3 regions of the Bacillus sp. 7894-2 genome follow, and region 3 is predicted to be linked to each of the others. Evidence: riboswitches for the same ligand, from Rfam matches in the RefSeq annotation. Region 3 holds a riboswitch; each other region holds the start of a gene.
The links. A riboswitch is a leader RNA that binds a small molecule or an ion and turns the genes downstream of it on or off. The one in region 3 is predicted to bind S-adenosylmethionine.
Positions count from the first base shown of each region.

Region 1: another riboswitch for S-adenosylmethionine. It lies ahead of CHI10_RS01260 (O-methyltransferase); the one in region 3 lies ahead of CHI10_RS06340 (methionine ABC transporter ATP-binding protein).
Region 2: another riboswitch for S-adenosylmethionine. It lies ahead of CHI10_RS03000 (methionine biosynthesis PLP-dependent protein); the one in region 3 lies ahead of CHI10_RS06340 (methionine ABC transporter ATP-binding protein).

Region 1 covers NZ_NPDG01000005.1:7,271-12,291, forward strand. Annotated here, with positions in the region: gene CHI10_RS01255 (hypothetical protein) at 1-2,017, shown strand, start outside; SAM riboswitch class I at 2,091-2,197, shown strand; gene CHI10_RS01260 (O-methyltransferase) at 2,304-2,882, shown strand; gene CHI10_RS01265 (PH domain-containing protein) at 2,915-3,298, shown strand; gene pdxR (MocR-like pyridoxine biosynthesis transcription factor PdxR) at 3,332-4,708, opposite strand; gene CHI10_RS01275 (GNAT family N-acetyltransferase) at 4,801-5,021, shown strand, end outside.
Region 2 covers NZ_NPDG01000015.1:1,172-6,192, forward strand. Annotated here, with positions in the region: gene sucA (2-oxoglutarate dehydrogenase E1 component) at 1-1,730, opposite strand, end outside; gene CHI10_RS02995 (hypothetical protein) at 2,048-2,287, opposite strand; SAM riboswitch class I at 2,480-2,596, shown strand; gene CHI10_RS03000 (methionine biosynthesis PLP-dependent protein) at 2,672-3,784, shown strand; gene metC (cystathionine beta-lyase) at 3,781-4,965, shown strand; gene CHI10_RS03010 (bifunctional homocysteine S-methyltransferase/methylenetetrahydrofolate reductase) at 4,970-5,021, shown strand, end outside.
Region 3 covers NZ_NPDG01000035.1:37,732-42,752, reverse strand. Annotated here, with positions in the region: gene CHI10_RS06350 (MetQ/NlpA family ABC transporter substrate-binding protein) at 46-873, opposite strand; gene CHI10_RS06345 (methionine ABC transporter permease) at 892-1,542, opposite strand; gene CHI10_RS06340 (methionine ABC transporter ATP-binding protein) at 1,532-2,563, opposite strand; SAM riboswitch class I at 2,722-2,823, opposite strand; SAM riboswitch class I at 2,924-3,023, opposite strand; gene CHI10_RS06335 (PAS domain-containing sensor histidine kinase) at 3,205-4,620, shown strand; gene CHI10_RS06330 (NRDE family protein) at 4,651-5,021, opposite strand, start outside.

The DNA.
Region 1 (5,021 bases), on a different contig from region 3:
ATTGCAGGCTATCATAATGCAGGAGGAAAAAGAAAAAGAACTGCAGCTGGGACTTAGAGAACAGCTGGAAAAGACGAAGAAAAAGATTGAAAAATTATCTAAAGATGCCGAAACCTTAGCGGAATTTAACCGTGAAAAGTCAATGCATCAGGAAAATAAACGGGTAAAGCAGGAAAAAGAGAAACAAAAAGAAGCTTTCGAAAAGCTTCAGAATGAGCTGGGTAATGAGCTTCAGACCATCGCTGATCTTCAGGAAAAGTGGAGCCAGACCTATCTGGAATGGAAGCTGTCAGCCGAGCAGAATATTAAGAAGATCAGCTTCTTTATTGATGGTGCTGCTTTTCCAGCCGCTGAGAAAACAGAAGCTTCTGAGGAGGTTCCGCGATTATCACCCTATATTTTAGAAGAAATCAATGGCAGCATTGAGGAGCTTAAACAGCTTCAAAAATCAAAAGAAGAACAAGCCAGTGAACTGCTCGCGATTCAGGCGACACGAGAATCCGAACAGAAGCAGCAAAAGAAGCTGGAGAAAAAACTTCATGCTCTTAATGAAGAGTGGAAAGATGCTTCTGTACCGGATGAACCAATAAGTATTTTGGAAAATATGCTTCAAACAGCTGCAAAGGAAACAAAAGCAGCAGAAAAAGAAGAGCGTGAGCAGGAAAAGGCCGTAACCATTGCCGAAACATCCTTAAAGCATGGAATGGATCAGCGTAAAAAATCCTCTAAAAAAGTGGCCAAGCATGAGAAGCAGCCTGAAGAATGGGAAGACCTTGATCTGGAAGTGAAGACGGTTGAAATTACTGACCAGACCAAACAGACAAATGCAGAAATAAAGAAAACGGAAGAGCACAAAAAAGAGACAGAACAAAACATAACTGAGTTTGAAAACAATCAATTACATTTATCCGTCATTCTTAAAGAGGAAGCGGCAGCTTTTTCGGATGAGGATATAGCAAAAATAAAGAGTCAAGGAAAGCAAAGCATCCTATCCTGGAGTGAAAAACATCAGGCTATTCAGGATAAAGGGCAAGAAAAGCATGCGAAGATTGAACAGTCACTAAGAAATTTAAAGCTTGCTATTGAAGGCAAGGATTGGGAAATCCGTTTTAAGAATGAAGTCTTAACTACGCTTGATCATATGGATACAAGGCATTATGCTCATATTCAAAGTGTCGTTCAGAACATGAAGCGCTTTTCACAGAGCGGCTTAGAGCAGCTGGAACGCGATAAAGAACGGGCGGAAAAAGCGCAAAACTTCTGGGCCAGCCGAGCGAGCATGAAGGTGATGAGCATTTCAGAAGCGATTCGCTCGATGATTTCGAAAATGAAGCTGAAGAATGAATGGGGTTCCTTCCCGCTTGTCCAGCTCAAAGAAGACATCCTGCCTAAAAAAGCGGAAGATGTTGAACCTTTACTGAAACAGCATTTTGTTTCAGCCATTAACAAAATTACAAAGCGATTCGAGATGATTGATGACAATAATCTGGAGCTTGATCAGGAAATTAAACAGCTTATCAGTGATGAGCAGATTTTATTTGTCTCTCTCAGAAATCGTTACCCAGAACTGTTGGTTTATAACATGCGTACTGATAATGCCTTCATGTACGGAAAACCGCAGCGTGAGCATTATTCAACCTGGCAGACGATCAACCAGGGTTCAAAAACAAAATCCGATGGCAGCGGCGGTCAAAAGCTATCTGCCCGCATGGTCATGATGATGATGCTTCTTTCTGTTAAGAGTGAAACCGATCAAAGCTGGGTTCCGTTAGTCTGTGATAATCCGTTTGGACAAGCGGCTTCTGCCCATGTGCTTGACCCGATTTTCGCTGTAGCCGATAAGCTGAAGTTCCAATTCATCGTCGTCACTCCGCCTGAATTGGTGAAAACAGAGATCAGCCAGAGGTTTGATGCGTACTATAAATTGGATTTCATCCGGGAAAAAGGGAAAGAGATTGTGTCGGATACGATTGTACCTGCGTTTCGAATTTATCAGGGAGAGGAAGCTGTTCATTAGATTAAAAGAATGAAATATTGCCATTTAACAAAAACTATGCAATACTTGGTTGAAAATATATATTTTATACAAATTCTTATCCAGAGAGGTGGAGGGACTGGCCCTGCGAAGCCTCAGCAACCCCTGATTATGTCAGGAAGGTGCTAATTCCAACAGAGTTGACGCTCTGGGAGATAAGAGGTCGTTTTGATAAGTAAAGGCCTCTTATAAAGAGGCCTTTTTTTGATGCTCTTTTATAATTTGAGCTTGGTTTAGATTAGAACGAAGAAAGAGGAGGAATGGCAAAATGGAAAACGGCGTTATACAGGTACCGGAAGCATATTCGAGGATATTACAGGAATCAGATGTGCTCGGCTTCGGGCAGTCATGTGATATAAAAACAGGATTTTTACTGAAGGGGCTGGCAGCCTCTAAATCTGGAGGAAGCTTTTTGGAGCTGGGAACAGGTACGGGAGCGTCTGCTTCATGGATCATGGATGGGATGGATGAAGGCAGTAAGCTTACGACCGTGGACATAGATCCGACAGTGCAATCGATCGCGAGAAAGTACCTCGCGAATGACAGCAGAATCACATTTTGCTGTGAGGACGGAGCAGCATTTATACAAAACCTGTCGGAGGGGTTCGATTTTATTTTTGCAGATACGTGGCCGGGGAAATTCGAGCTTCTTGACAAAACCCTGGATCATTTAAATATCGGCGGTTTTTATGTGATTCATGATGTGTTTCCGCAGCAGAAATTGCCTGAAGGATATAGAATCAAAGCCACTAAACTCCTGAAAACACTGCAGGACAGACCTGACCTGGACATTACAGAATTGGATTGGTCTACTGGGCTGATACTGGCAGTGAAGACTGCGGTTTGATAGATTTCGTTAGAACCGGGGGGATCGTTTCAATGAATCTTTTGAAAAACCAGTTTGAACATGTCATGCATGAGGATGAAAATCTTATCGAATGTTTAAGCTGTTCATTAGTTGCACATTACTGTTTAGCACCGCAGGCAGGCTTATTTGCAGCAACGAACAAAAGACTGCTATTCTATGGAATCCCGGTATCAGAAACAAAAAAGGAATTAGTTGAAGAATTTGCGTATAGCCATATAGCTTCCATTGAAGAAAAAAGGGGGATCACCGGGAAGCATATTCATATGTACTATAAGCAAGACTTGTACAAATTCCAGCAAATCCAGGGGATGAATATGTTTGAATTTTTGGTGGCTGTTAAGGAAAAGATGCGCATGTTTACCGCTTCAGCAAAAGAGCGTTATCCTGTAAGATAAGCGCTCTTTTAAATGATTGAATATATGGCCTGCTTATTTGCTTAGATAACTTTTCCAAGCATTAGCCATTAATTGGACTCCTCTCTCAATCTCGTCCATCGAGGGTGCGCCATATCCGAGCATCACATGATGGTTAGGCTTGTGAAGCTGATACATAGGCGAAACAGCATCGATTTCAACTCCCGCAGACTTTGCCAGTTCAATTGCTTTGGATTCATCCAATCCTTCCGGTAATGTCACGATGATATGCAAGCCCGCTGTATCTCCAATTATGTCAAAGTGTTCTCCTAAATGTTTTGACAGGCTTTCTATTAAACAGCTCCGCTTGGCTCGATATAACGTTCTCATTTTTGCTATATGAGATGTATAAAGTCCTTCTTCCATAAATTTTGCAGCAGCTCTCTGATCGATTCTTGAAACAGTAGACTTTTGATAAGCATTAAATTTTTCAAAGTCCTGCTTCAGGGCTGCTGGCATAACCATATAGCAGATCCGAAGTGTTGGCAGCAATGTTTTTGAAAAGGTGCCGAAGTACAGTACCCGCCCGGTTGAATCCAGATGGGACAATGCTGGGATTGGTGCCCCTTTGTAGCGGAATTCAGAATCATAGTCATCCTCGATAATATAAGCGTCCTGTTTGATTGCCCAATTTAACAGCTCAATCCTTCTGGCAATAGACATAATTGTACCGGTAGGGTATTGATGAGCAGGTGTGGTATATAATAATTTTACAGGCTCATCAGCATCAGGCACACAGCATCCTTCCTCATCCACAGAAATCGGATAACATGGCAGCTGTAATTGCTCAAAAATAGATTTAGCCCGAATAAAACCTGGATCTTCTATTCCGGTGGCGCTCCGTTTAAAAAACAAACATACATTTAGCAGCTGCTGTTGAAATCCGCTGAAGATATACACTTGCTCCGGCTGGCAGGCCAGCCCTCTAGCTTGCTGTAAGTATAGTGCAATTTGGGCACGCAAAGAATATTCGCCCTGCCACGGTGCATTGCCGGCATTAGATTCATTAAGCTCTTTTCTGTATAACCGGCTCCAATGTTTATAGGGGAAGGCGGAGGCATCGACCTGCCCATTTTTAAAATTAATAAGAAACTCATTCTGAACTCTTTTCTCCAATTCCATTGTATTAATCTGACTATAGTGCCATTCATCCTGAATTTCAGAAACAAAATAGCCTCTGCGTTCTGCTGAATAACAGTACCCTTCACTCAGCAACTGTTCATAAGCCATCTGAACAGTTAGGATGCTCACGTTCAATTGTTCAGCCAGCCGCCGCTTTGCAGGAAGTCTTGAATGAGCTGACAATTTTTTATTTAAAATCGACAGCCGAATTTGTTCATAAATTTCTTTATACTTTATCCCATTTTCCGAAAGCAAAATTTGAAATTCCATCGAATCATTCCCTGGTATTATATTAAAATTCAATTTTGGTTATTTTTATCATACCAGAATTTGGTTTTAATTGATTCAAGGAGAGTGATAGCATGCAAATTTTAGTAAACAATGTTGTGCAGATAATTCCCATGGAACTTGAGCATATTGAAGGAATTTATGAAGCAGCCCAGGATAAACGCATATGGGAGCATATGTCTGTTGATTTAACTGATAAAAGCCGGGTCATTCAATATGTAAAAGATGCGATACAAAAACGTGAGCAGGGCACCGATTTTGCTTTTGTCATTGTTCATAAAAAAACAGGGAATAT
Region 2 (5,021 bases), on a different contig from region 3:
TTATCAAATACCTTGAAATCCTCCGGCCATTTTAATAATTCTTCATTGATTTGCTTTAGTTTATCAATTGAAACGGCTGTATTAATTTTTGGCAGACCCTTTTCGACAGTTTCAGGAGGATCGGTTAACTCAGCTGCCTTCTTTTCTTTTGGGACTTTTTCATAGGCTGCCTTCATTTTTTCCAGTACTTCATTATGGACGCCTTCAGCTTCCTCTTTGCTGATGATCTTTTCATTTAAGAGCTTTTCAGCATACAGCGCTTTCACGGTTGGCCGCTTGCGTACAATATTATACATAAGAGGATTCGTCGTCATAGGCTCGTCCATCTCGTTATGTCCAAAACGGCGGTACCCGATTAAGTCGATGAGGATATCCTTCTGGAATTTAGCACGATACTCGCAGGCAATTCTTGCCGCTGCAACTACTGCTTCAGGTTCGTCTGCATTAACATGCATAATTGGCATCTCATACCCTTTGGCCAGATCACTTGCATATCTGGTAGAGCGTGAATCATATGATTCTGTTGTGAACCCAATAGTATTATTGGCAATGATATGGATCGAACCGCCAGTGTTATAGCCGGTCAGCTGTCCGAGATTAAGTGTTTCTGCTACAATCCCCTGTCCTGGGAATGCTGCGTCTCCATGAATGATAATGGCTAAAGCCGCTTTTGGATCTACTTCAGGATAACCGGCCTTTGTTCTGTTGTCCTGTGAAGCTCGCGTGTAGCCCTCAACAAGTGAACCGACAAATTCAAGATGGCTCGGATTGTTAGCTAATGTCAGTCTGGCAATGGTCGTATTCTCATCTTTGATCTGTTTATCAAGACCAAGATGATACTTCACGTCGCCTGTCCAGCCGTAATTGATGCCGATAGATCCTTCAGAAGGAACCAGTTCTTTATTCGGCGCATGCTGGAATTCCGCGAAAATCATTTCATACGGCTTTCCAAGCACATGGGCAAGAACATTTAACCTGCCGCGGTGGGCCATGCCGATGTTAATCGTTTTTGCTCCATCCGAAACAGATTCAGAAACAATTTCATCCAATAAAGGAACCATTGTATCCAGACCCTCAATGGAGAATCTCTTTTGTCCGACGAAGGTTTTATGAAGGAACTTTTCAAATTCCTCAACTTCAGTCAGTCTTCTTAAAACTTTCAGTCTTTCCGTCTTTTGCATTGACAGCTTATGGCTGTTGGCCCCAATTTTGCGGCGAAGCCAGTCTTTTTCGTTTTCATCAAATATATGCTGGAATTCAAAAGCAATGGGTCCCATATAAGCGCTCTTCAGGAATTCAATTGCTTCAAGTCCGTTGCGTAAAGGATATGTGGCATCTTTAGTAATGACACCAGCAGGGATCTCTTTTAAGTCATTTTCAGTTAAGCCATATTTGCTCAGTTCAAATAAAGCAGTTTCCGATTTATTGTTACCCAGCGGATAAATATCGGCAGCCAAGTGGCCATATGTGCGGATAGTATCAGCCAGGCGAATAGCAGCGAGCGTCTTCTCAAGCTGTCCGGCATTCATTGGCTGATTTGCTGATGAAGCCATTTGCGCCGTTCCTTCACTCGTAAGAGGGGAACCATTTTTTTTAAAGTACTCTTTCATTTCAGGATCAATTGATGATGGATCCTCTAAATATCTTTCATAAAGTTCAATAACGTAGCCAAGGTTTGGGCCATGAAATCCCTGTTCAAAAGGTCCCTCACCATTAGATGGCTTTTTCATGGAAAATTACCTCCATAACTGTTTTGTAAGTGAATAATTCAATACGTTTTTGCTCTCTAAAAGTACAATACCCATCATTAGAAGGGATTAACAAATTCATTTTTATGAATAATAATATTTTTCAGAGGATAAAACGTTTCCACAGTTATTCTAACACGTAAAATCTAGTTGTACAAAGATAAAAACATGAATATAGTGGAAAACTATTAAAAAATTTTTTTAGCAATTACTTATTCTAAAAAAATGATTTGTAAAAGGTTAAACATTTATAAATATGAAATAACTGAACATATAAAAAAAGCCGAAAGGTTTCGGCTTTAAAAAGTTTCTACCAGGTTTATATAGATTTGTTTCGATTCATTGGTATTTTTTCTCTTTTCTTTAAGGGAAGATTCAATAGCTTCTCTGGTATCCACGGGAAAATCAAAATGTCCGCAAGTTGTACACTTTTGAAATAAGCTGCCGGCGACATTCACTTCAATGCCATCAATTGTCCGGAAAACCGCCGGCCCATCTGTTTCGGCAAATCTGTGAAGACAGTGACTATGTTCTTGCATAAAAGCTTCCCTCCAAGAAAAATATTATGTTCATCATCATTATAAAGGAAATATTCTGAACTTTAAAGCGATCTACCTATAACAGTTTATGCCAGGAAGAAGTCATTTAAAATCAATACATGAAATATTCAAAAAAGTGTTGACTATTAACGGTTTACTGTAGTAAAGTTTAGAGAAAATTTAATAATTGATTTCTTATCCAGAGAGGTCGAGGGTAAGGCCCGACGACGCCTCAGCAACCAGCAATCGTATTTTGATTGAAAAGGTGCTAATTCCTGCAAGTTTTTTAGAAAACTTGAAAGATAAGAAGAATGGCTGTTCACATTAAAAGTCTTCTTCTTATAGAAGGCTTTTTTTTATTTTAAAGAAGGAGTGTTTACCAGCATGTATAATATTGACACCAAATTAGCGCAAATTGGAAACAGGAGCGAATCAGCAACAGGTGCAGTCAATCCGCCTGTATACTTTTCCACTGCCTACCGGCATGAAGGCATTGGCCAGTCAACCGGTTTTGACTATAGCCGTACAGGCAATCCTACCCGCCAGCTGCTTGAAAAGGCGATCGCAAATCTGGAAGAAGGCGATCAAGGCTATGCCTGCAGTTCGGGTATGGCTGCCATCCTTACGATTCTTTCCCTCTTTAAATCAGGTGATGAGTGGATTGTTTCCAAGGATTTATACGGCGGAACCTATCGTCTGCTTGAACAGGGCTTCAAAAAATGGGGACTGCAGAGCAAATATGTGAATACGGGCACTTCGGAAAATGTTGAAGAATTAATCACCGAAAAAACGAAAGCTATTTTTCTGGAGACTCCCACAAATCCGCTGATGGAAGAGACAGATATTCAGTTGATAGCTGATATCGCGAAACGGCATAATATTCTCCTGATTGTTGATAACACATTTTACACTCCCCTTCTTCAGCAGCCTCTAAAGCTTGGTGCTGATATTGTCATCCATAGTGCGACAAAGTATCTTGGAGGCCATAATGATGTCCTTGCCGGTTTAGTTGTCGCAAAAGGCAAAAAGTTATGTGAGGATCTGGCCATGAACCACAATGCTGCCGGTGCGGTCCTTAGCCCATTTGATTCCTGGCTTTTAATCAGAGGCATGAAGACACTATCTCTTCGCATGGAACGTCATGAAAAAAATGCCCGGGAATTAGCGGCTTTCTTATCAGACCACGATGCCGTAACGGATGTTCTTTATCCAGGCAAGGGAGGCATGATATCTTTCCGGGTCCAGGATGAAACCTGGGTGAATCCTTTTCTGCAGAACCTCTCCCTTATCTCCTTTGCTGAAAGCCTTGGCGGAGTCGAGAGTTTTATAACATATCCCGCAACACAAACTCATGCGGACATCCCTGAAGAGATCCGCATTGAAACCGGAGTCTGTAACAGGCTTCTGCGTTTCTCGGTTGGAATTGAAAATGCAGAAGATTTGAAGGCTGATCTTGAACATGCTTTTGCAAAGGTTTTAAAGGAGGCAGTACGATGAGTACGAATTACACATTTCAAACGAAGCTGCTTCACAATAATCAAAAATTCGACCCGGAAACAGGAGGTGTCAGTGTACCGATCCAGCATGCCTCCACTTTCCATCAAAAAGATATAGATGCATTCGGAAAATATGATTACAGCCGCAGCCTGAATCCAACAAGGGAAGCACTTGAGGAAGTAATTGCAGAGCTTGAAGAAGGGATTAGAGGGTTTGCCTTTTCTTCTGGAATGGCTGCCATTTCCACAGCATTCCTCCTCTTGTCACAGGGTGATCATGTGGTCATTACAGAAGACGTTTATGGCGGAACCTATCGCATGACAACAGAAGTCCTGTCCCGTTTTGGCATTGAGCACACATTTGTTGATATGACAAATCTTGAGAAAGTAAAAAAAGCAATCCGCCCTAACACAAAGGTTTTCTATGTAGAGACTCCTTCCAACCCGCTGCTGAAGGTGACAGATATCCAGGCCATCAGTTCACTGGCAAGGCAGCATGGAGCGCTGACTTTTGTGGATAACACATTCCTGACCCCTGCCCTTCAAAAACCGCTCTCTTTAGGGGCAGATATCGTGCTGCACAGCGCAACCAAATTTTTATCCGGACACAGTGACGTCGTTGCCGGATTAGCTGTTGTGAAGGATCCGGAATTAGGTGCAAGGCTGGCTTTTCTCCAAAATTCCTTTGGAGCTATTCTGGGTGTTCAGGATGCCTGGCTTGTCCTGAGAGGCATTAAAACGCTGCAGGTAAGGCTGGATCAGTCTGTGAAATCGGCTGAGAAGATTGCCCGTTTCCTTCATGATCACCCGGCAGTAAAGAAGGTTCATTATCCCGGTTTTACAGAACATCCCGGCTATGAAATCCAGGAAAAGCAGGCTGTGAACGCAGGTGCTGTTTTATCTTTTGAACTTGAAGATGAACAGTCGATGAGAGTATTTGTGGAAAATGCAAAAATTCCTGTTTTTGCAGTAAGTCTCGGAGCAGTTGAATCCATCCTCTCCTACCCTGCCAAAATGTCGCATGCAGCCATGCCTGCATCTGAAAGAGAACAGCGCGGAATAACAGACAGTCTTCTCCGTCTTTCTGTTGGTCTGGAGAACGCAGATGATATTATAGAAGATTTTAAGGCAGCTTTATCTGCTGCCGGACAAACAAAGCAATCCATTTTACAGCGGGGGTGATACTTTGAGTTTCCTGGATAAATTAAAGAATGAAATCATCATAGCAGATGGCGCGA
Region 3 (5,021 bases):
TCTAGAAGTGGGGGTCTTACTGCCCGTTAGACTGCGATATTTTAATTACCAGCCAATATCACTTAATGGAATGAAAGTCGGGATCATGCTTCCGTCATATTCTTTCGTGATGAAATCAGCAACATCATCTTCCTGGTAAAGTTCAGCAATTCTCTTAAGCGTTTTGTTATCCTTGTCTTCTGTTCTGACAGCAATGATATTTACATAAGGTGTAGCGGTTTCGCTTTCAATAAACACTGAATCCTTAGTTGGCTTAAAGCCGGCGTCTACGGCAATTCCGTTATTGATGACTGAAGCCGAGACATCCGGAAGGGCACGCGGCGTCTGCGCTGATACCATTTCTACAAATTCAAGGTTCTTCTTGTTTTCAACGATTTTATTCAAGTCCAGATTTCCGTCATAGTCCTCGGATAATTTGATCAGGCCAGATTCCTCCAGTAAAAGAAGGGCTCTACCGCCATTTGAAGCATCATTTGGAATGGCGATCTTGCCGCCTTCCGGAATGTCTTCTACAGATTTTACTTTCTCAGAATAAAGACCCATTGGTGCTAAAACAGTTGTCGCAATCGGTGTAAGATCCATATTATGCTCTTTAATAAAAGTGTCGAAATAAGCGACTGTCTGGAATGCATTCACGTCAAGATCATCTTCTGCGAGGGCGACATTTGGCTGTACATAATCTGAGAATGTCACAACCTCAATTTCAATGCCTTCCTTTTCAGCTTTTTCTGCAATAAAGTCCCAGATGCGTGTATCTGATCCGCTGACACCCAATTTAACCTTCTTAGTTTCTTCCCCGCCAGTTGTGCTTGAGCATGCCGCAATGAACACAGCCAATGCTAAAATAATGAATGATAAAAACAGTTTTTTCATGATGTGTTTCCTCCTAAGTTATCTTCTTCTGATTTTTTTGGATAAGATATTTCCGAATGACTGCAGGCCTTGAACCATGACCACTAAGATTGCAACGGTAATCAGCATGACGGTTGTATCAAATCGCTGATAGCCATATGTAATGGCAAGGTCACCTAGGCCTCCGCCTCCGACTGCCCCGGCCATGGCTGATGCTCCGACCAGACCGATTGTGGCAATGGTGAAACCTAATACCAGCGAACTGAGTGCTTCCGGAATCAGGAATTTAAGGATAATCTGTCCCGGCGTCGCTCCCATTGCTTCTGCCGCTTCAATGACTCCCGGATCAACCTCAAGCAATGAATTCTCTATTAATCTCGCTATGTAGGGTCCTGCATAAAAGACGAGCGGCACTACGGCTGCAGCAGTTCCAATCGATGTTCCGACAATCATCCGGGTGATAGGGATGATGGCTACCATTAAAATGATGAATGGGACTGATCTAAAAATATTAATAATGCTGTTTATGATGTTAAAAACAACGGTGTTTTCCAGCAGATGCCCTTTCCTTGTCACGACAAGCAATATGCCAAGCGGCAGTCCGATAAGAGCTGAAAACAGTAATGAGAATGCCACCATTTGGATTGTTTCAATTAAGGCTTCGATGATTTTTTCCTGATTAACTAGCACGTGATGTCACTTCCTTTATTGAAACTTTTTCCTGGCTGATGTACTGAATAGCACGCCTGATTTCACTGTCCGGACCCTGAAACTCGACAATTAGGTTGCCAAATGGTGTTCCCTGTAGTTCAGTAATATTTCCAAACAGGACGTTGAAATCGATACTAAACTTTTTGGCAACTTGCGAAAGCAGCGGCTGCCCGGCAGAGTTTCCGACAAAGTTGATTCTGAATACCTTTTGAAGCCCCTGCTGTTTTTCAATTACTTGCTTAATGGAGTCAGGTATTTGATCATTCATAACCGTGCTGACAAAGTTTTTCGCTGTTGGAGTTTTTGGTGAGGAAAAGACATTGAAGACGGTTCCTTCTTCAATAATTTTTCCTGCCTCAATGACAGCGACACGATCACAGATCTCCCTGATAACAGACATTTCATGGGTAATGATCAGAATGGTAATGTTGTATTCTTTATTTATTTTTTTCAGCAGCTGCAGGATCGAGCTGGTGGTCTGCGGATCCAGAGCTGAAGTTGCTTCATCACATAATAGAATGGAAGGCTGGGTTGCCAGCGCCCTGGCAATTCCGATCCGCTGCTTTTGCCCGCCTGACAGCTGATCCGGATAACTGTTCGCCTTGTCGGCAAGCCCCACGAATTCTAATAGTTCATGGACACGCTTTTTTATTTCATCCTTAGGGATCTTAGCCAGTGTAAGCGGCATCGCCACATTAGCAAACACGGTTTTCGAGTTTAGAAGGTTAAAGTGCTGAAAGACCATCCCGATGTTTCTTTTCACTTCACGAATTTCTTTTACAGATAAAGCCGTCAAATCATGCCCGTTGACAATGACCTTCCCTGAAGTCGGCTTCTCCAGCCAATTGACACAGCGGATCAAAGAGCTCTTTCCCGCACCACTGAAGCCAATCACTCCGAAAATCTCACCCTTGTTAATCCTTAAATCTATTCCATCCAGAGCAGCTACCTGCTGACCTCCGCTTTCATAGACCTTCTTTAAATTTTGAAACTCTATCATGTTGCATCTCTCCTCTGGTGTGACAGGTACCTATACCAATTTGATAAACTGGTATAGGTACCTGTCACCGCTTTTTAAACAACTATTCCTATATGAAAACTAAGAATTATGCCCTGAAATTTACCCCTTCCATCAGAAGAGGTTTTTTAAAAGTCCCCTCCTTATCTTTCAGGCTTTTTGCCTGCTGGATTTGGCACAGTGCGGTCTGCCTGCTGCCGAAGCTTCATTGGGCCAGGTCCCTCTGCTTCTCTTGATAAGAATTATTCATATGTTTATGAATAGAATCTTGATGTATTTTTCCGCATAAAACAAAAACCCTCTTCTAAAGAAAGAAGAGGGCAGCATTTATCAATGGTCCTCTTCTTATCTTTCAAGCAATGCTTGCTGGATTTGGCACGGTACACTTTTGTCCGCTGCCGAGGTGTCATAGGGCCAGTCCCTCAACCTCTCTTGATAAGAAGATTTTTCATATGCGGTTTTAATATGTTTATTACTTTACCATCTTAAAGAAAAGGAAGTCAATATAATTTTTTAAATATTTTCATTTGGTTAAAAAATGATAGTTAAATCCTATGTGTCTAATACCCTGACTCATGTATAATAATGGAAAAGTGTCATTTTTCATAAAAAGGAGGGACAAAATGATTATGACCGAGAATCCGGCAGATTTATGCGCGGACAAAGTCGAAGCGAGGAATCTGCAGCTGGCCATTCAGCATTCCAGTGACGTGATTGCAAGAGTGACAAAAGAAGGCATTGCTTTATATGTCTCCCCTTCCTGCCTGCCGACACTGGGGTATTCACCGCAGGATTTTCACCGGAGCAGCCTTTACACATACTGCCATCCAAATGACCGGGATCTTCTAAGAGATGCACTGGCCGAGCTCGACCAGCTTCCGCATAATCGGGTGACTTTCCGTTTCAGGCATAAGGAAGGACATTATTTGTGGCTGGAAGCCAATTTTTCAGTCATTAATGACGATAAAGAAATGATGTGCATCATTCGGGATATGACTCAGAGAATTATCATGGAAGAGGAAATTCTTGAAACACAGGAGAAGTACCGTTTTCTGGTGGAGTACTCCAAGGATACGATCGGAATGGTGACTCAAAAGGGGATTTGGACCTATATCAATAATGAAGGGAAGAAGCTCTTCGGGTACACGAGCATCAAAGAGATGATCGGCACCTCCCTCCACGACTACATTCCTCCTTCAGAACATTCCACCCTCGATGAATTTCTGCAAACAAAGCTGAGCGTGAATTTTGAGCTTAATCTGATCCGGACTGACGGACAAATAAGAAAAGCCGAAGTCCAGCTGATTCCAACCACTTTCAAGAACAGAAAGGTCTACCAGATCATTATCAAAGATGTAACCGGACAAAAGAAGACAGAAGAAAAGCTGCAGAATGCTGAAAAGCTTTCCGTGGTAGGTCAGCTTGCAGCAGGCATTGCCCATGAAATCCGCAACCCGCTCACAGCCATAAAAGGCTTTACACAGTTATTATACGAAGAACATAAAGACAATTTCGCAGAAGTCATTCTAAATGAGCTGGAACGTATTGAAGGCATCGTCAATGACCTGCTCGTTCTTGCTAAACCTCAAATAACCGAAATAGAAGAAACATGCCTGACAAACGTAGTAAAAAGTGTGATTACTCTATTGAACAGCCAGGCAGTCATGGAAAATATTCTGATCGAATTAACTCAGTCGCCCGGAGAATTCTTTGTAAAATGTGAAAAAGATAAAATTAAACAGGTGCTGATAAACATCATTAAGAACTCAATGGAAGCCATGCCAATGGGCGGCAAAATAAACGTCGATATCCGCCAGGAGGACCACTCTGTCATCATCACTGTCGAGGATGAAGGAATCGGCATACCGGAAGAACGCCTCGCCAAACTGGGAGAGCCGTTTTACAGCACAAAAGAAAAAGGGACAGGCCTTGGCATCATGATCTGCAAAAAAATCATTAAAAACCACGGAGGAAACCTTTACATCGACAGCAGGGAAAATGAAGGCACAACGGTGCAGATTACTTTGCCGTTTGCCTGAAAAAAGAAGCCAGATGCCTGAGCTGGCTTCTTATTTTTGAAGGATAAATTCCTGTTCCTGCGTCTCATCCCCATTATGAACCCTTTCCTTATAAAAAATTTCATCCTCTGACATCAGCAGCACTGTTGAACTCCTGGTTCCATAGCCATCGCTTTTGATAAATAAAGGAGACAGAATTCTTTCCCATTCAAGAGAAACTCCTGTTTTCGGAAGCCTATCATCCGGGGCAGGGTCTGCATTCCGGAGAAGTGTGAACAGTTCTTCTGTTAAGTTTCCCTCTGCATTATCTAAGAGAGCAGATAAGCCCTCCTTCCCTTTTTTTACCTTCGGCCACTCGGTATCCAGCACATGGTTGCTGACCCCGTACATCCCTGGCTGAAGCTGCTCTATTCGATCCTCCA